2 regions of the Caballeronia jiangsuensis genome follow, and region 2 is predicted to be linked to the other one. Evidence: riboswitches for the same ligand, from Rfam matches in the RefSeq annotation. Region 2 holds a riboswitch; the other holds the start of a gene.
The links. A riboswitch is a leader RNA that binds a small molecule or an ion and turns the genes downstream of it on or off. The one in region 2 is predicted to bind glycine.
Positions count from the first base shown of each region.

Region 1: it holds a riboswitch for glycine, as region 2 does, so the genes downstream of both, gcvT (glycine cleavage system aminomethyltransferase GcvT) here and PQR08_RS11370 (D-amino acid dehydrogenase) in region 2, are expected to answer to the same signal.

Region 1 is NZ_JAQQDB010000011.1:166,376-175,911, forward strand. Features, by position in the region: gene PQR08_RS14155 (UvrD-helicase domain-containing protein) at 1-1,274, opposite strand, end outside; gene PQR08_RS14160 (oxidoreductase) at 1,421-2,467, shown strand; gene PQR08_RS14165 (hypothetical protein) at 2,763-3,194, shown strand; gene PQR08_RS14170 (hypothetical protein) at 3,203-3,829, shown strand; gene PQR08_RS14175 (OmpA/MotB family protein) at 3,833-4,363, shown strand; gene PQR08_RS14180 (HNH endonuclease) at 4,521-5,384, shown strand; glycine riboswitch at 5,558-5,660, shown strand; glycine riboswitch at 5,671-5,800, shown strand; gene gcvT (glycine cleavage system aminomethyltransferase GcvT) at 5,918-7,042, shown strand; gene gcvH (glycine cleavage system protein GcvH) at 7,105-7,485, shown strand; gene gcvP (aminomethyl-transferring glycine dehydrogenase) at 7,540-9,536, shown strand, end outside.
Region 2 is NZ_JAQQDB010000008.1:221,467-231,002, forward strand. Features, by position in the region: gene PQR08_RS11335 (AAA family ATPase) at 1-1,613, opposite strand, end outside; gene PQR08_RS11340 (DUF1328 family protein) at 2,128-2,289, shown strand; gene PQR08_RS11345 (hypothetical protein) at 2,350-2,529, opposite strand; gene PQR08_RS11350 (FAD-dependent oxidoreductase) at 2,545-4,251, opposite strand; gene PQR08_RS11355 (MFS transporter) at 4,274-5,620, opposite strand; gene PQR08_RS11360 (helix-turn-helix transcriptional regulator) at 5,764-6,582, opposite strand; gene PQR08_RS11365 (cation:proton antiporter) at 6,640-7,893, opposite strand; glycine riboswitch at 8,009-8,097, shown strand; glycine riboswitch at 8,100-8,204, shown strand; gene PQR08_RS11370 (D-amino acid dehydrogenase) at 8,270-9,536, shown strand, end outside.

The DNA.
Region 1 (9,536 bases), on a different contig from region 2:
CCGACGCCGCGCCGCGGAGTCGTGATCGCGCGGATGAACGCGGGATCGTCGTCGGGATTGGCGATCAGACGCAGATACGCGATGAGATCCTTGATCTCCGCCTTGTCGAAGAACGACTGCCCGCCCGACAGCACATAAGGAATGCGCTCGCGGCGCAACACCTGCTCGAAGATGCGCGCCTGAAAGTTGCCGCGATAAAGAATGGCGTAATCGCGAAACTGCGTGCGCCGCTCGAACTTGTGCGCCGACAGCCGGAACACCACGGACTCGGCCTCGTGCTCTTCGTCGTTGCAGCCGGTGACGGTGATCGTGTCGCCCATGCCGTGCTCGGACCACAGCTTCTTCTCGAACAGCTTCGGATTGTTCGCGACGACGTTGTTCGCCGCCGTCAAAATGCGCACCGTCGAGCGATAGTTTTGCTCCAGCTTGACGACGTGCAGCTTCGGAAAATCCTTGCCGAGCTGCGCGAGGTTTTCGAGCGTCGCGCCGCGCCAGCCGTAGATGGCCTGATCGTCGTCGCCGACGGCCGTGAACGCCGCGCGCGGGCCGGCGAGCTGCTTCAGCAATTCGTACTGACAGGCGTTGGTGTCCTGATATTCGTCGATCAGCAGATAACGCAGGCGGTTCTGCCACTTGTCGCGCACCTGCTCGTTCTCGGCGAAAAGTTGTGCGGGACGCAGGATCAGATCGTCGAAATCAAGCGCCTGATACGCGTGCAGCGTCGCCGCGTAGCTGCGAAAGACGATCGCCGCCTGATGCTCGTCCTCGTTGTTCGCGAGCACGGACGCCTGATCCGGCGACACCATCGCGTTCTTCCATAGCGAGATGATCGACTGGATCTTGCGGATCAAGCCTTTGTCGGTCGTGCCGAGCTGTTCCTGCACCATGCCGAAGCAGTCGTCCGAATCCATGATCGAGAACTGTGGCTTCAGTCCGACATGTTCCGCTTCCTGCCGCATGATCTGCACGCCGAGCGAGTGGAAGGTGCAGATCGTCAATTGATTGACGGGAATCTTGCGGCCTTCCTTGCCGGGCGTGGTGAGCGTCTTGCCTTCGAGCAGCTTCGCGGTGCGCTCGCGCATTTCGAGCGCGGCCTTGTTCGTGAAAGTGAGCGCGGCGATGTGCTTCGGCTCGAAGCCGCGTCCTTCGATCAGATGCGCGATCTTCTGCGTGATCACGCGTGTCTTGCCGCTGCCCGCGCCGGCGAGCACGAGACAGGGACCATCGAGATAGCGCACGGCTTCGCTTTGCGCGGCGTTCAGACCAGCGGACATCGTTTTGGGCTTCTGGAGTTCGGGCGCGCTTAGCTGAAAACCTGCGCGCGGAGGAGAGCGCGATGTTAACACGATAGCGGCGGCGCGGTTCCGGCCCCTGTTCGTGCCACAATATCCGATCGAATTCACGACAGGACGATGCCCGCATGAGCACAGCACTGAAAGTCGGCGTGATGGGCTACGGCCTCGCCGGCGCGACGTTTCACGCGCCCGTCATCGAGCACTGCGGACGGGCGGAAGTCACGGCCATCGCGACGAGCCAGGCCGAACGCGCGGCCGCGGATTATCCGAACGCGCAGATCGTCGCGGACTTCGATGCGCTGCTCGCCATCGACGGCCTCGAATGCGTCGTCGTGGCGACGCCGAACGACACACACTTCGATCTCGCGCACCGCGCGTTGTCGGCGGGCAAGCATGTGGTCGTCGACAAGCCGGTCACGCTTTCCGCACGCGATGCCCGCACGCTAGCCGATCTCGCGCAGCAGAAAGGGCTCGTGTTCGCGCCGTTCCACAATCGCCGCTGGGACGGCGATTTTATGACGGTGCGCGCGCTCGTCGAAAGCGGGCGGCTCGGGCGCGTCACGCATTACGAATCGCATTTCGACCGTTTTCGTCCGAAAGTGCCGCAGCGCTGGCGTGAGGAAGCGGAGCGCGGCGGCGGCCTGCTGTTTGATCTGGGGCCGCATCTGATCGATCAGGCGCTGACGCTCTTCGGCGCGCCGCAGACGGTGACGGGGTTCGTGAAGGCGCATCGCGATCACGCGCACGCGCCGGATTACGTGCATCTTGTGCTCGGTTACGAGGACAAGGAAGTGATCCTGCACGCAAGCGCGCTCGCGGCGCTGGAGCCGCCGCGTTTCGCGATCCACGGTACGCGCGGCAGCTATGTGAAGAACGGGCTCGATACGCAGGAAGATCAGTTGCGTTCCGGCATGCGGCCGGGCAATCCGGAGTTTGCGAAGAATCCGCCGGGCGTGCTGCGCGAAGTCGATGGCGATCACGATCTGCGTCATGAATTCGCCACGAAAGATGGCGCGTATGTCGAGTTTTATCGCGCGCTGGCGGCGTCGATTCAGGACGGCAAGCCTTTTCCGGTTTCGCCGCAGGACGCGGTCGATACGATGACGATTATCGAGCTGGCGATTCAGAGTGATAGGGAAGGGCGGAGTGTGCCGTTCCAGCGGAACGGCTAAATACCGGCTGACCATGGCAGCGGAGAAGACTAAGAACCTGTGCGCAGAGGAAATGACTGAAATCTCGCCCCTCTCGCGAATCCGTCGACATTTGATTGAGAAAAATCCTAAACGGCTGATTCTTTAGACCTGCCGATGATTTAAAGCTATTATGCTGGTCGCAAGGACTCAGTGTTCTCAAATAGCGGCTATCGTCTGGCACTCTTTGACGAATTTGCTCGAACACTTCGAATGAGCGATATTTAAACTGAATAGTTTTAACTCAACGATGCGATCTAAGATAGCACTTATCATCTTGGGCGTGACGGCAGCTTCGAATGCCCATGCCGGCAATTGGTATGTGGCTTTGTTTTCAGACAAGGTCACAATCGCCTTCATGTTGGCGATTATACTTCTGACCCTCTTCTTTGCCTGTATAAAATTCGACAATTTTGCGATTGCGTACGGCCCTGAGATATTAACAACGGTTGGCATTTCCGGCTGCTTCTTGGGCATCGCGATGGCTCTGCTGAAATTCGATCCGACGAATGTCTCGGATAGCGTGCCTCAATTGCTTGATGGAGTAAAAACCGCGTTTTGGGCGTCCGTCTGCGGTGTACTCGGTTCGTTGATTTTACGCGCTCGGCACTTTTTTCAGAAGAAGCCCATTCCCCAATCGGGCGATACGCCGAAATTGGCCACGATTGACAGATCAATGATCAATTTGGAGAAAATTTCAAGCACTTAAACGCAGCAGTGGAAAAGCTTGTCGTGTGGCAGCAGCAATATAAGGATGAGCTCGACGACTTACAAGTTCAGCAAAAAAGAGCAGCCGAAGAGTTGGGAGGCGTGGCGCGCTCGCTCGGGGTATTTGTTGACAAAGCTTCGAAATTCACCTCTACGGCGGACGCATTGGAAAGTACGTTGATCAGGCTTTCGTCGCAGCATAAAGCGATTGACGAGTCTCAGCGATCCCTAGCTGAAGTGTTGATACAAATGAAGGATGTCACGCCTCAGTTCGCTCAGACGATCGATGAAATGTCCGAAGCGATGAAACAGAGTGCTGCAAAAGTGCACTCTGTGGTTGCCGATATCCTGGATAATTTCGGCGTCCAATTTGCAGCTGCGTCGACGGAGATGAAGCAGCTGCTCAGCGAAACGCTACGCAAGTCTCAGACCGAACTCAACGATAGTCTCAGCCGCTCAACCGAAGCAATTCGACAAAGCGTTGTCGCGCTCGATAAAGCCCTGCACGAGGAATTATCGAAGAGCTTGCAATCATTAGGTCGGCAGCTTGGGTCACTGTCCGAAAAATTTGTTGCAGACTACACGCCTCTTACCGAGCGTCTGCAGGAACTCGTTCGCTTAGGCAGGGGTTCGTGAAGAATGAAAGAAGAGCGCGGCAACCAAACTTACTGGATTCCGATGGCCGATCTAATGACCGGCTTAATGATGGTATTTTTGCTTTTGACGGCGGCGTTCATGCTTCGAGTCGAGCGGACAACTACTTTGGTCGTAAAGGAATATGAGAAGACCAAGCGCGATATGGAGTTAGCCCTTCAAAGTGAATTCGCAAAAGATCTGAAGCAATGGAATGCCGAAATCTTGGGAGATATGACCATTCGATTCAAAGATCCCGCTGTTCTTTTTACCACGGGATCTGCAGAATTGCGACCTCAATTCAAAGTCGTATTGGCCAAATTTTTCCCTCGCTATCTCGCGCTGCTTACTTCAAGGCAGTATGTCGATGCGGTTAAGGAAGTTCGCATCGAAGGCCATACCAGTGCAGTATGGAGCGGAACCACTGATGAGACAATGGCCTACTTCAAAAATATGGAGCTTTCTCAAGCGCGCACGCGCAGCACGCTGGAATTTTTGTTATCGCTGTCGGCGAGCTCGTCGGAAAAAAATGGTTGATTCAGCATGTGACGGCAAACGGCTTGTCTTCATCGCGTCCGTTGTTATCCGCGGGAAAATTCGTTAATGCCCAACTCAACGATCAACGAGTTGAGTTTCGTATCGTAACGAATGCCAGCGAGAAAATGGATTCGATTGCTAAAGAGCTTCAGCCAAGATGAATCGAGAATTACCAGATTTTTTAAAGTGGGAGTCGTTCAATTCCCTTCGTGAACGCATGGAGGCGACACTCATCGGTCCGTTTGGCCCGAAGTGGCAAGCCGCTCGAATCAAGATTCCTTTGTTCGATCAACTCCAGAATGGTGGCGTAGATGTAGGAGCAGATCAATTTAGCGAACTACGCGATGGTACGCTGGAGTACAGTGGGTACCGAGTTTTGATCTATATTCGAGACATCTCCGTCATTAACGGAGAAGAGACGTTACCCCGCTATCATCTCGCATATTGTCGAACGCTCGAGAATATGAAAAGGGCGAATCGATTCGGAAGATACGTGGTATCAAATGCGGAAACCGGGATGTTTCATGTGAACATCATCAACGGGGATGGCTGTTCCACGCGTCGGGAGATGGTTCCATTGAAGGTGTGTCAGAACTGCCTTGACCGAATTGGCTGGAACGGCTTCAAAATAAACATGCGGCACGATGACAGACGTGAATCGGTGAACGGTTTCAAATTGTCTGATTTTTTCAAGCAATATCCTCGTGATCTGTTGAGCAAAGATTCGGCTCAACCAGCCGCAACAGCGCCCTTGAATACGTATCCCTTTGATTGGCAGCGGATCTCAGAAGAAATCAGGCGAAAGCGAAAATATAAGTGCGAGCGATGCAACCGTGAACTCGATCAGTCAGCTTCACGGTTCCTTCATGTTCACCATCGCAATGGACTTAAACATGACAATCGCGAGGAAAATCTTGAAGTTCTTTGTGTTCGTTGTCACGCGGAGGAACCGATGCACGGCCAAGTCAGGCGCTTGCCCGAGTATCAGGATTTCGATAGGGAATACGGCGATCGATACTGATGAGTCACGAGGTGGGCCTTTTTTTTCGGGCAAGTGGGCAAGTTAGCAGCGGGCCTCGTTGAGGTGCATTCACAGTCTCGGACCGAACAAGGTAGCAACAGTAACGCAGTTTTTAATGCAATCAGACGCGCCCGAATCCGTTTGACAACCCCAATTCGGTCGCGTAAATTCTGCCGCACGCGTCGGGAGAGCGCGTGGTTTCGTTCATGCAGCGAAGACCGCGCCGCCGAAGGGGCACACCCGCAAACTCTCAGGCAAATGGACCGACTGCGTCGAGGAATTCGTTTCCTCGCACTCTGGAGAGCGGCAGCGGCTTCAGCATGAAGCCAGTTGCCCACCGAAGGGGCGCGCGATGAACCATCAGTCACGCCGATGGTTCGCGCAATCTCTCAGGTACCGAGGACAGAGGGGTCACGCATCGCAACCGCTTCGCGGCATGCGCCTTGCGCGCTGCATCAGGCAGCACGAAGGCGCATCCGGCCAGGCGAAATGTGCGCTGCGTGGCCTTTTTTGTTTCGCGAACCGAGGCCCCGATGACCGAACTCCAACACACGCCCCTGCACGCCGCCCACCTCGCGCTCAACGCGCGCATGGTCGATTTCGGCGGCTGGGACATGCCCGTCAACTACGGTTCGCAGATCGACGAGCATCGCGCGGTGCGCACCGACGCCGGCATGTTCGACGTGTCGCATATGCGCGTCGTCGATTTCGAGGGCGACGCCGTCCGCGAATTCTTCAAGCACGCAATCGCCAATAACGTCGACAAGCTCACGACGCCGGGCAAGGCGCTCTACTCGTGCCTGCTCAACGACAACGGCGGCGTGATCGACGATCTGATCGTCTACTACTTCTCCGAAACGAATATCCGCGTCGTCGTGAACGCTGGCACGGCGGAGAAGGACATCGCCTGGTTCGGGCAGTTGAATGCCGAAGGCAAATTCAATCTTTCGATCACACCGCGCCGCGATCTCGCGATCATCGCCGTTCAAGGCCCGAACGCGCGCGAAAAGACCTGGCAAGTGCTGCCGGACACGCGCGCGCAAACCGAATCGATCAAGCCGTTCAACGCGGCCGTTTTCCCGTCGACGCAATATGGCGAGCTGATGCTTGCGCGCACCGGCTACACCGGCGAGGACGGTTTCGAGATCGTCGTTCCGGCGACGCAGGTCGAGGCGTTGTGGAACGCGCTCGCCGCCGCGGGCGTGAAGCCCGCAGGCCTCGGCGCGCGCGATACGCTGCGCCTCGAAGCCGGCATGAATCTGTACGGCCAGGACATGGACGAGAACGTCTCGCCGCTCGACGCCGGCCTCGCATGGACCGTCGATCTGAAAACGGAACGCGATTTCGTCGGCCGCAACGCGCTCGAAGCGAACGGCTCGAAGGCGAATTTCGTCGGGCTCGTGCTGATCAAGGAAAACGGCAAGGCGGGCGGCGTGCTGCGCGCGCATCAGAAAGTCGTCACGCAACACGGCGACGGCGAGATCACGAGCGGCACTTTTTCGCCTTCGATGCAGGAATCCATCGCGTTCGCGCGCGTGCCGACGGGCGTTGCCGTCGGGGACACGGTGCAGGTCGTCATCCGCGACAAGCAACTTCCGGCGCGCGTGGTAAAACTTCCGTTCGTGCGCAACGGCCGTGTGTTGGTCGAGCTTTCATAACGCCGTCGCGCCCGTTCCCTCCGATCAAGCAACTCACGAAAGAACCACGCAAGGAGCATCCAATGAGCATCCCGGCCGATCTGAAATACACCGAATCGCACGAATGGGTCCGCACCGAATCCGATGGCACGCTAACCATCGGCATCACCGATCACGCGCAGGAAGCGCTCGGTGACATCGTGTTCGTCGAACTGCCCGCGGCGGGCAAGACCGTTACGGCCGGCGATGCGATCGCCGTCATCGAATCGGTGAAGGCGGCATCCGACATTTACGCGCCGGTTTCGGGCGAGATCGTCGAATCGAACGACGCGCTCACCTCGGCGCCCGATCAGGTGAACGGCGCGCCGTACGAAAGCTGGCTCTTCAAGATCAAGCCGGCGGGCGACGCCGGTCTGGACAAGCTGCTCGACGCCGAAGGCTACGGCAAGTCGATCGGCGAATAACTCATCTCAATGACGATTGCGGCTCGACGGAGAGCCGCAATCGCAGGACAAAACATGAAGCTCGAACACCCGGATCGCCTGATGAACCGCACCTCCCTGTCACTCGCCGCGCTCGAATGCCATGACGCATTCGCCGAGCGGCACATCGGCCCCGATGACGCGGACCAGCGCGCAATGCTCGACGCGCTCGGTTTCGCGTCGCGCGCGGCCTTCATCGACGCGGTGATTCCTGAATCGATCCGCCGCAAGGAAACGCTGCCGCTCGGCGCGTTCACGCAGCCGAAGAGCGAGGCGGAAGCGCTCGCGTCGCTGCGCAAGCTGGCGGACGAGAATCTGGTGTTTCGAACCTGGATCGGACAGGGTTACTACGGCACGCACACGCCGGCGGTGATCCTGCGCAACGTGCTCGAAAATCCGGCGTGGTACACGGCTTACACGCCGTATCAGCCGGAGATTTCGCAAGGCCGTCTCGAAGCGCTGCTCAATTTCCAGCAGATGGTGATGGACCTGACGGGCCTCGCGATGGCGAACGCCTCGCTGCTCGACGAAGCCACCGCCGCAGCCGAAGCGATGACGCTTCTGCAACGCGTCGGCAAGCCGAAATCGAACGTGTTCTACGTCGCCGACGACGTGCTGCCGCAGACCATCGAAGTGGTGCAGACGCGCGCGAAGCCCGCGGGCATCGAAGTGAAGGTCGGTCCGGCCGCGGATGCCGCGAGCGCGAACGCGTTCGGCGTGCTGCTGCAATATCCCGGCGCGAATGGCGATGTGCGCGACTATCGCGCGCTCGCGGAAGCAATCCACGCGGCGGGCGGCCATGTCGTCGCGGCGGCGGATCTGCTCGCGCTGACGCTCATCACGCCGCCCGGCGAATGGGGCGCGGATGTCGCGATCGGCAATACGCAGCGTTTCGGCGTGCCGGTCGGCTTCGGCGGCCCGCACGCTGCTTACATGGCCGTGCGCGACGAATTCAAGCGCCAGATGCCGGGGCGTCTCGTCGGCGTGACCGTCGATGCGCAGGGCAACTCCGCGCTGCGCCTCGCGCTGCAAACGCGCGAACAGCATATTCGCCGCGAGAAGGCGACGTCGAACGTCTGCACGGCGCAGGCGCTGCTCGCGATCATGGCCAGCATGTATGCCGTCTATCACGGCCCGCGCGGCCTGAAGACAATCGCGTCGCGCGTGAACCGCGTGGCGTCCATCTTCGCGGCGGGCGTGAAGAAGCTCGGCTACACGATCGCCAACGACACGTTCTTCGACACGATCACGATCGACAGCGGCGCGAGCACGACCGCGCTGCATCAGGCTGCTTACGCCGCGCATGTCAATCTGCGCCACGTGAGCGCGACGCAAGTCGGCGTATCGGTCGATGAAACCACCACGCGCGACGACCTGCTCAAGCTCTTCGCGCTGTTCGCCGAAGTCGCGGGCAAGACCGAAACGTTCGATATCGACGCGCTCGATCAGGCCGCCGCCGATTCGCTGCCTGCCGAACTGCATCGCACGAGCGATTACCTCACGCATCCGGTCTTCAACCGCCATCACTCCGAACACGAAATGCTGCGCTATCTGCGCAGCCTCGCGGACAAGGATCTCGCGCTCGACCGCACGATGATCCCGCTCGGTTCCTGCACGATGAAGCTCAACGCGACCTCGGAAATGCTGCCCGTCACGTGGCCCGAGTTCGCGCAGATTCACCCGTTCGCGCCGGCGGAGCAGACGCTCGGCTATCGCACGATGATCGATCAGCTCGAACAGATGCTGGTCGCATGCACGGGTTACGCGGCTGTCTCGCTGCAGCCGAACGCCGGCTCGCAAGGCGAATATGCGGGCCTGCTGATCATCCACGCGTATCACGAATCGCGCGGCGAGGGGCATCGTAACGTGTGCCTGATTCCGGCGTCCGCGCACGGCACGAATCCGGCGTCGGCGCAGATGGCGGGCATGCAGGTCGTCGTCGTGGCGTGCGATGCGAACGGCAATGTCGATATCGAAGATCTGAAGGCGAAGGCCGGGAAGCATTCCGCGAATCTCGCGGCGATCATGATCAC
Region 2 (9,536 bases):
CTGATACGCGACGCTTCCTGAAGATCCGACGCCGCGCCGCTCGATGCTTCGTCGAACATCAGCAGTTCCGCATTGCGCCCGCCGAGCAGCACCTGAATCTCGTTGCGCAGTTCGGTCTCGCGATACAGATGCTTGTCCTGCATCTTCGTGATGAGCGCTACGCCCAACGCGCCGCCGCGCGGCAGGATCGTCACTTCTTCGAGCACGCCCGTGTCGAGCAGCGCCGCGACGAGTCCGTGACCCGCTTCATGCACCGCGATGCGCGTGCGTTCGTCGTCGGACAAGGCGCGCTCCGCGCCGTTGACATCCCCGATACGCGCGATCTTGATCGCTTCGAGGAAATGCTTCGCGGACACTTCACGTTCGCCCGCCTTGCGCGCGACGAGGCCCGCCTGATTGACGATCATCGAAAGCGTCGCCGGCGACAGACCCGTAGTAAGACGTGCGAGCTGATCGAAGTCGATATCTTCGTTTTTCTTCTTCAGATTGGCCGCATAGAAACGCAGGATCTCGGCGCGATCATCGAGACTCGGCAGACGCACCTGCACCGTGCGGTCGAAACGGCCAGGGCGCCGCATTGCTTCGTCGAGATTGTCCGGATGATTCGTAGCAGCGACGATGATCACGCCTTCGTTCGATGCGAAGCCGTCCATCTCCGCGAGCAGTTGATTGATGATGCGGTTGCTCTCCGCTTCGACGGGGCCGCCGCCGGTATCGGTGCGCTTGCCGAGGCCATCGGCTTCATCGATGAAGATCACGGTCGGCGCGTTCTTGCGCGCGAGTTCGAACAGATGCTTCACCTTCTGGATGCCGACGCCGTAATACTTCGCGCTGAAATAGCTGCCCGTGATCGCGATGAAGTTCGCGCCGCATTCGCCCGCGAGCGCTTGCGCGAGGCGCGTCTTGCCGACGCCTGGGCCACCCGTCATCAGAATGCCGCACGGTGCGCGCACGCCCATGCCGGTAAATTGTGCGGGCTCGGTCAACCACGCGCGCACATCCGTGAGCGCGGCTTTCGCTTCGCCCGCGCCGATGACGTCGTCGAAACGCAGCGTCGGCGACTCGCCGAGCAACTGCGCGCCGCCCCGCATCTCGCGACGCATGAACCAGAGAATGCCGCCGAGCATCAAGAGCGGCAGCAGAAGGCTCAGGATGTCGCGCGAACGATCGAACATTTCGCTCCAGCGCGCCACGCCCGTTCGCACGTCGGCGTCGGGCAGCCAGACGAGTTGATAAGGCGAGCTCGCGCCGGGCTTCATATCGCCGAGCAGCAGCGCATTGGAGAACGCGCCGTTATGGTCGGCGACGTAGTACTTCTCGCCCTTCATCGTGGACACGAGAATCGCATCCGGACTTACGCCGATCGTCGCGACGTTTCTGTCGCGGATATCGGTCAGCATTTCCGATGCGTCCTTTTCCCGATGCGTCCACGCCGATGCGTCATGGCGCATCTGATTGGCGACACCTGCGAGCGCGGTGGACTGCGATTGCGCGGCACGCAACTCATGGCGCCAATGCAGGAAGCCCACGCCCGCCACGAGCGTGGCTGCGATCACACCATACGCGATATATCGGCCAACACGTGACCGCAGCGAATTCCTTGCCGGTTTCATCAATTCTTTCCCAGTGGGACCGCGAGGGCGGCGCCCGTCAATCTATCGTCGGAAGAAATGGCATCCGAACGTGTCTCTGTTCGTGCTCCGGTGGTGGGATGCCCGCGCGATGTCTTGATCCTCAAGATGGCGAAGCGATCGACCTTGAACCGCAGATCGTCAACCATGCGAGCATGGCCCTTTTATCGGGAAGTGCTCCGCTGGAATGGTGCCCAAAATGCATGACCATTCGATAACGCGGAACAGCGCGCGAACGAGCGTCAAACACGTCGTTTCAGCTTTCACGTCCCTTTTTTTAATTAACGGCAGGTGACGAGTCTTCTTGACGACCGTGTAAAAAGCGGATGATCCGCGCTCGCGGCGTGATGCAGGTTTGATGGCGTATGCAGGACGGAGCAAGGATATCACGGGAAAAAGCTATGCTCCATCCGGTAAGGAATACTGCTTGCTTAAGCTAGTCCACTGTCCGCGACATGGGGCGCGCGGCGGATCTGAACCGGAGGGACATAACATCATGTTGTATTACGCGTTGGTCTTTTTCATTATCGCGATCATCGCCGCCGCCCTCGGGTTCGGCGGCATCGCGGCAGGCGCAGCGAGCATCGCGAAGATTCTATTCTTCATATTCCTCGTCATCTTCCTCGTGACGCTGGTGATGGGCCTCATGCGACGTTGACGGCCGTCTGGTACGAGCGTCGTGTCGAGGCTGGTCGGCACGACGCTCTTTCTTCGCGAATCAATCTGCGATCCCGTCGCTCGCTTCTACGATCAACTTGAGCGACGCGTCCGGATCGTTCATCTCGCCGATCGCAAGCAAGGCAAAGCGCGCGAGAAAAAGCGATGCCTTCGCTTCGCCGAGTTGCGTCATCGTTTTGCACAGGCGCGTGTAGACGGCGTCGAGTTCTGCATCGTTCATGATCTTCTCCCTCGTTCAATCGGTTGATGCGGACAGCGCGCGTGCGATCGCCGCTTCGATGTCGTCTGGTTGCGCATCGCGCCAGCGGCCGAGCACGTGGCCATCGGGCCGCAGCAAATACACAGTGCCGGGCCGCGCGTCGTAACGCTCGAAGATGCGGCCCGTGTGATCCCATGCGTGCACGCCCTGCGCTCGCGGATGAAGATGCGCGCTCAACGGCACCGCCCTGAACGGCAATCCGCTCGCGCGCAACGCGTGCGCGAGCGTCGCGAATGCGGCGGGCAAAGCGCCATCATCTGTAAAGCACAGCGCGGTAAAGCTCGGGCCGGCGAGATCGGTCAGATGCGCTTCGCGTCCATGCCCGGCCTCCACGATCGTCACCGGATACTCCGCCAGCACCGCGCCGGGAACGGGCCCCGATGCGAACACATCGCGATCGGCGATGTTCAGTGGCGAGGTCGCATATGTGATCGCCGAGGTCTGCCGCGGATTGATCAGCGAGCGCACTTCGGGATGCCTAGCCGCGAGACTCAGCACCGCCGTGCGCATCAGATCGAATGCGAACGAAGGCGGCGCCATGAACTCCGTGCTCTTCGTGCCGTAGCTCAGATTCTCGTGCGTGGCGGCGACGCGCTCGTCCGAATAGCTGTCGAGCAGCGTATCGGACGCGAGTCCCTTCACGACGAGCGCGAGCTTCCACGCGATGTTGTCGGCATCGTCGATACCGGAGTTCGCGCCGCGCACGCCGAAGATCGGCACGAGATGCGCAGCGTCGCCCGCGAACATCACGCGCCGATGGCGATAGCGTTCCAGCGTCAGCGCATTGGCCTTGTAGATCGTGATCCAGATCGGCGACCATGCGCCCGTTTCGCCCATCATGTCGAGCAGGCTTTGCAGGCGCGGGATGACGTTATCGGGCTTCACGGCTTCGTCGGCATCTTCGCCGTCGCGTAGTTGATAGTCGATGCGCCATACGTTGTCGGGCTGTTTGTGCACGAGCACGGTCGAGCCCGGATTCGACGATGGATCGAAGTACGCGAGCCGCTCCGTCGGCCGCTCGCTTTCGAGTTCGATATCGACGATCACATAACGGCCTTCATAACTCGTGCCCTTGAGTTGAAGACCGAGCGCTTCGCGTATCGTGCTGCGGCCGCCGTCGCTCGCGACGACCCACTCGGTTTCCAGCGCGTAATCGCCATCGGGTGTCGTGAGTTGCAGCGTCGCGCCATCGTCGCGCGCGTCGATCGATTTCACGCGTGTCTGCCAGCGAATATCGATGAGCTCGGCGCGCTTCTCGGCGGCATCGAGCAGAAACTGTTCGATGTGATATTGCGCGAGGTTGACCATCGGCGGCAGCTTCTGGTTTTCGTCCTGCGGCATCGTGAAATGCAGCACTTCCGTGTCGCGATAGAAGCTTCGGCCACCCGTCCACGGCAGGCCGGTTTTCAGAAAACCGTCGAGCGCGCCCAGGCGTTCGATGATCTCCAGGCTGCGCCGCGAGATGCAGATCGCGCGGCTGCCGTGACACACGGAATCGTCCGCTTCGATCAGCACCGAGCGCACGCCATGATTCGCGAGGCCGAGCGCGACCGCGAGCCCGACCGGGCCGCCGCCGACGATCGTCACGTCATGACGTTTCACATCGACGCCTTTTTCCAGCGCCGGAACGCGCGCCGCATACTTTTTCGCCGTGAACGGATACGGCTTGAATGGCTTGTTCATCCAGTGCTCCTTGCGTGATTCCTTAGACGGCTTGTGCTTTGTTTTGCGTGATCGGCAACATCGTCACGACGAGCGCGCCGAGCGCGAGCAATATCGCCGAATAGATCAGCCCCGACGTGAAGCTGTGCGTCGCGTCCTTCAGCCAGCCGACGATCAGCGGATTGAGCGCCGAACTGATGTTGCCGGTCGCATTGATCACCGCGATGCCGATGGCGCGCGCTTTGAAGCTCAATGCGTGATCGGGCGTGGTCCAGAAGATCGACATCGCCGTATACGAGCCCGCCGACGCGAGGCACACGCCGAGCATGCGCAACGCTGGGTTCGTCGAACATGCGGTGCAGAGCCAGCCCGCGGCGGAGAAGAGCATCGGCAGCATCAGGTGCCATTTGCGCTCCTGCTTGCGATCCGAGCGGCGGCCCCAGACGATCATCGCGACGATCGTGCAGATCTGCGGAATCGCCGCGAGCAGGCCGATCGTGCGGTTGCTCGCATCGGCGCTGAAGCTCTTGACGATGAGCGGCGTCCATACGGCGACCATCGCGAGGGTGTTCACGAGGCAGAAGTACGCGATCGCGAACTTCACCACGGTCGGCGAAAGCAGTTCCGCGACGATGCCCGCGCCTCGTGCATGCTGCGTCGGCGTGTTCGCGTCGCCGGAATGTTCCGATGCGAGCGTGGCGGCGAGCGCGCGTTTTTCGTCGGCATCGAGCCAGCGCGCGGTGGCGGGACTGTCGTCGAGATAGCGATACACGACGAGGCCGAGCAGCGCCGACGGCAAGCCTTCCAGCAGAAAGAGCCATTGCCAGCCCTTCAGGCCGAGCGTGCCGTCGAGCCCGAGAATGAAGCCGGAAAGCGCCGAGCCGACCGCCGCGGTCACGGGCATCGCGATCATGAAAAGCGCATTGGCGCGCGCACGGTATGCGCCGGGAAACCAGTACGTGAGGTAGAGCAGGATGCCGGGCAGAAAACCCGCCTCCGTGACGCCGACCAGCACGCGCAATACATAGAGCGACGTGGGGCTCGTCGCGAACATCGTGGCCGTCGAAGCGAGGCCCCACGCGATCATGATCGTGCCGATCCAGCGGCGTGCGCCGATGCGCGCGAGCACGATGTTGCTCGGAATGCCGAACGCGATGTAGGCGACATAGAAGAGCGTCGTCGCGAGCCCGAATTGCGTGCTCGTGAGGCCGAGGTCCTTCATCATCGTCAGGCCCGCGAAGCCGATGTTGATGCGGTCCAGAAACGAGAAGAAGAACAGCACGAAGAGGAACCACAGCAGATGCCGCGAGACTTTCGCGATCACCGGTTGTTCGTGCGTGCGGGGTATGGGCGTCGCGTTCAATGCGCCGCTTGCGCGGGTGGATTCCATGCTGTCGTCTCCGGTCGTGTCGCTCTGTCGGACATCTGATGCGTCGGAGTATGAAGCGCGGGATCGGGCCGCCTGTCCTCAATTTGGGTACAGCGCGAGGCCGTCAGCGGATCGGGGAAAACACGGATACGTTCGAAGAGTTGTCAGACCTTGCCCGGCCCGATGCACAGCGCGAACAGTTGCCGCTGGCTCGAAATGCCGAGCCTGCGGTACGCGCGCTTCTGATACGTGACGACGCTCGTCGCCTTGATGCCCATCGCATCGCCGATTTCCTGCGCGGTGCGGCCTTCGAGCACGCCGGTCAGCACGTCGAGTTCGCGCTTGGAGAGTTCGGGGCACAGGCCGCGCACGCGCGCGAGCATGAGATGCGAGATCGGCATGTCGCGCTGCCCGCAGATCGCGTAATGATGCTTCGCCGCGTGCGCGATGAGCGGCGCCATCGCTTCGATCAACGCGATCTCGCGCGGGTGGTAATTGCCGAAGCGCGTGTCGCGATACAGGTTCACGGAGAGCCACAGATCCGCGCCCGGCTGCACGAGCAGCGACACGCGGTCCGATACGTTCGGCTGGTGATAGCACGCCGCGCGATACGCCTCGTTGGCGATATCCTCGCTCGTCTGCCGATGCAGCACGAGCATGGAGCCGGGCTTCTCGTTGCGCGCCGAGGAAACGATCTTCTGATTGCCGTCGAGCGCGTAGAAATGGCGCGCGTAAGTGTCGGCGACATCGCGCAGGAAACGTCCGCCGCGATGATCCGCCACCGACACCGTGCGCGGCCGGTTGCCGAATTCATACGCGAAGATCGTGCATTGCGAAATCGCGGCGACGTCGCCGAGCAGCTTCAGCACTTCGGCGGCGAGCGCGTTGGAATCCTCGCTGCCGATCGACGATACAAGCTCCGTCGCGCGGCTGAGATCCAGCTGCCCGTTCGAGGAGACGCGGTCGAGTCGCCAGGAGCGCATGATGGGCTAGACGAGATACGTGTGGATCCCGCTATTCTAAGCCCGCGCTTTCATCAGCTAACGCGCGATGGCCGAGCGCAGCGCCGCATCGCGGCGCACGATCCAGTTGAAGAGCGGCGTGGCCATCAGCGTGCTGAGCACGGCCATCAGCACGAGGATCGAAAACAGTCCGGGCAGGATCACGCCCGCCGCAAGGCCGATGTTGATGATGATGAGCTCCATCAGCCCGCGCGCGTTCATCAGCGCGCCGATGGCCATCGCGTCGCCGGAAGGCTCGCCGTTCGCGCGCGCGGCCGCCCAGCATGCGATGCCCTTGCCGCCGAACGACGCCAGCAGAATCGCCACGGCCGCGAGCATGATGGCCGGGTCCATCAGCATGTCGAGCCGCGTGTTGAGGCCCGAGTAGGTGAAGAACATCGGCAGCAGAAACACGACGACGAAGGGCTGCAGCATGTCGCGCAGCTTTTCCGTCAGCGGGCCGCGCGGCAGCGCGACGCCGAGCAGAAAGCCGCCAAAGACTGCATGAATGCCGATGGCGTCCATCGCGAATGCGCAGAGCGAGAACAGCGCCAGCACGGTGGCGAGCACGCTCGTGGGCAACGGCGCGTGCGGATTCAATCCGGCCGCGAGCCGGCGCAGCAACTTGCCGCCGGCGAAGATCATGAAGAGCGCGAAAGCCGCGCCGCCGCCGATCGCCGCATACGCGCCCATCCACGAGCCGCCGAAGCTCGCGAGCACGATCGCGAGGATGCACCACGCGGCGGCGTCGTCGAATGCGCCTGCGGTGAGCGCGAGCGTGCCGAGCGACGTGCCGGTCAGCCCGCGTTCGTGGATGATGCGCGCGAGCATCGGAAACGCGGTGATCGCGATCGCCGCGCCGAGAAAGAGCGACGCCTCGTAAAGCCGCACCTTCTCCGCGAAGAGACCGGGGATCGTGTGCAGCCACGGCGTCAGCGCGAACGCGAGCGCGAACGGCGCGACGATGCCCGCGATCGACACGCTCATCGCGCTTTTAGCGCGGGCGCGGAAATGGTCCGCGCGAAACTCCGTGCCGACGAGAAACATGTAGAGCCCGACGCCGAGCTGCGCGGCGACGTAGAGCATGCCCATCGTCGCCTTGGGAAAGAGCGCCTGCTGCCAGTGCGGCAGCAGCATCCCGAAGAGCGAAGGGCCGAGCAGCACGCCCGCGATCATCTCGCCGACTACTTGCGGCTGACCGACGCGCTGCGCGAGCCTGCCGACGAGCTGGCTCGCGAGCACGATCACCGCGGCCTGGGCGAAAAAATAGACGGACAACTGGGAAGACGGCATCTTTTGAGCAGCGAATAACGGACGACGGGAGTCTGAGGGCGAGGGCGGCGATCTGTCAACGTGCTGACGGGGGCTTGCCATGCGCATTTCGTACCGGTATTGTGCAAGCGTTCGACAAAGCGTCACGGAAGAGTTCGTCCTCGCGACGACGCCGACGGAGCAACCGCCCCGGAAACTCTCAGGCAAAAGGACCGTGCGCGCTGGAACATCTGGAGAGCGGCGCCTTTGCGCGCCCACCGAAGGGGAGCCCCGGTTGCCGACGTGAACGTCGGGTGGCACGCGGGCGAAACTCTCAGGTACATGGACAGATGGGGCATCGGTGCCGGCTGCGGCATGTGGCCAAGGCCGGCGATGCTCAATCAATCTGGATCATGTCATGTCACGAATCGCCATCATCGGCGCCGGGATCACCGGCGTCACGACCGCTTACGCCCTTGCGCAGCGCGGTTTTCACGTCACCGTCATCGAACGTCATCGCTATGCGGCGATGGAAACGTCCTTCGCCAATGGCGGGCAACTGTCGGCGAGCAATGCCGAAGTGTGGAACAGCCGCGCCACCGTGCTGAAAGGCCTGAAGTGGATGTTCACGCGCGACGCGCCTCTCCTCATGAATCCGCGGCCGGGCTGGCACAAGTACAGCTGGATGGGCGAGTTCCTGCGGCAGATTCCGAACTATCGTGCGAATACGGCCGAGACCGTGCGTCTTGCGATCGCGGCGCGCGAGCATCTGTTTCGCATCGCGCGGGACGAGAAAATCGACTTCGATCTCGAACGGCGCGGCATCCTGCATTTCTACGCGAGCCGCAAGGAGTTCGACGCCGCATCCAAAGTGAACGAGATCCTGACCGGCGCGGGCCTCGACCGTCACGCGGTGACGCCGGAAGAGATCGCATCGATCGAGCCGACCCTGCGCGGTGCGTTTCATGGCGGCTTCTTCACGCCGTCCGATTCCACCGGCGACATCCACAAGTTCACGCGCGGACTCGCGGATGCATGCGCACGGCACGGCGTCGAGTTCCGCTACGACACGTCGGTGACATCGATCGACGAACAGGCGGGGCGGCTCGCGCTGAGCGTCGAGCACGCGGGCGAGACGCAGGCGCTCCAGTTCGACGGCATCGTGATCTGCGCGGGCGTCGGCAGCCGTGCGTTCGCATCGATGGCGGGCGATCATCTCAACGTCTATCCGGTCAAGGGCTATTCGATCACCGTCTGCCTCGACGACGCGCGCAGCCGCGATCACGCGCCGTGGGTCAGCCTGCTCGACGACCGCGCGAAAATCGTCACGAGCCGGCTCGGCGCGGACCGTTTCCGCGTGGCGGGCACGGCGGAGCTGAACGGCTTCAATCGCGATATCCGCGCGGATCGCATCGCGCCGCTCGTCGAATGGACGCGGCGTCATTTCCCCGATGTATCGACCGCACGCGTGATTCCGTGGAGCGGCCTGCGCCCGATGTTGCCGAGCATGCTGCCGAAGGTCGGGCAGGGCAAGCGTCCGGGCGTGTTCTACAACACCGGGCACGGGCATCTCGGCTGGACGTTGTCGGCCGCGACGGCTGAGATCGTCGCGGAAACGGTGTCGCAGCGCCTGCCTTCGAAGCGCGTGCATGTCGGCGCATCGTCGCAGGTGAGGGTGAATACGC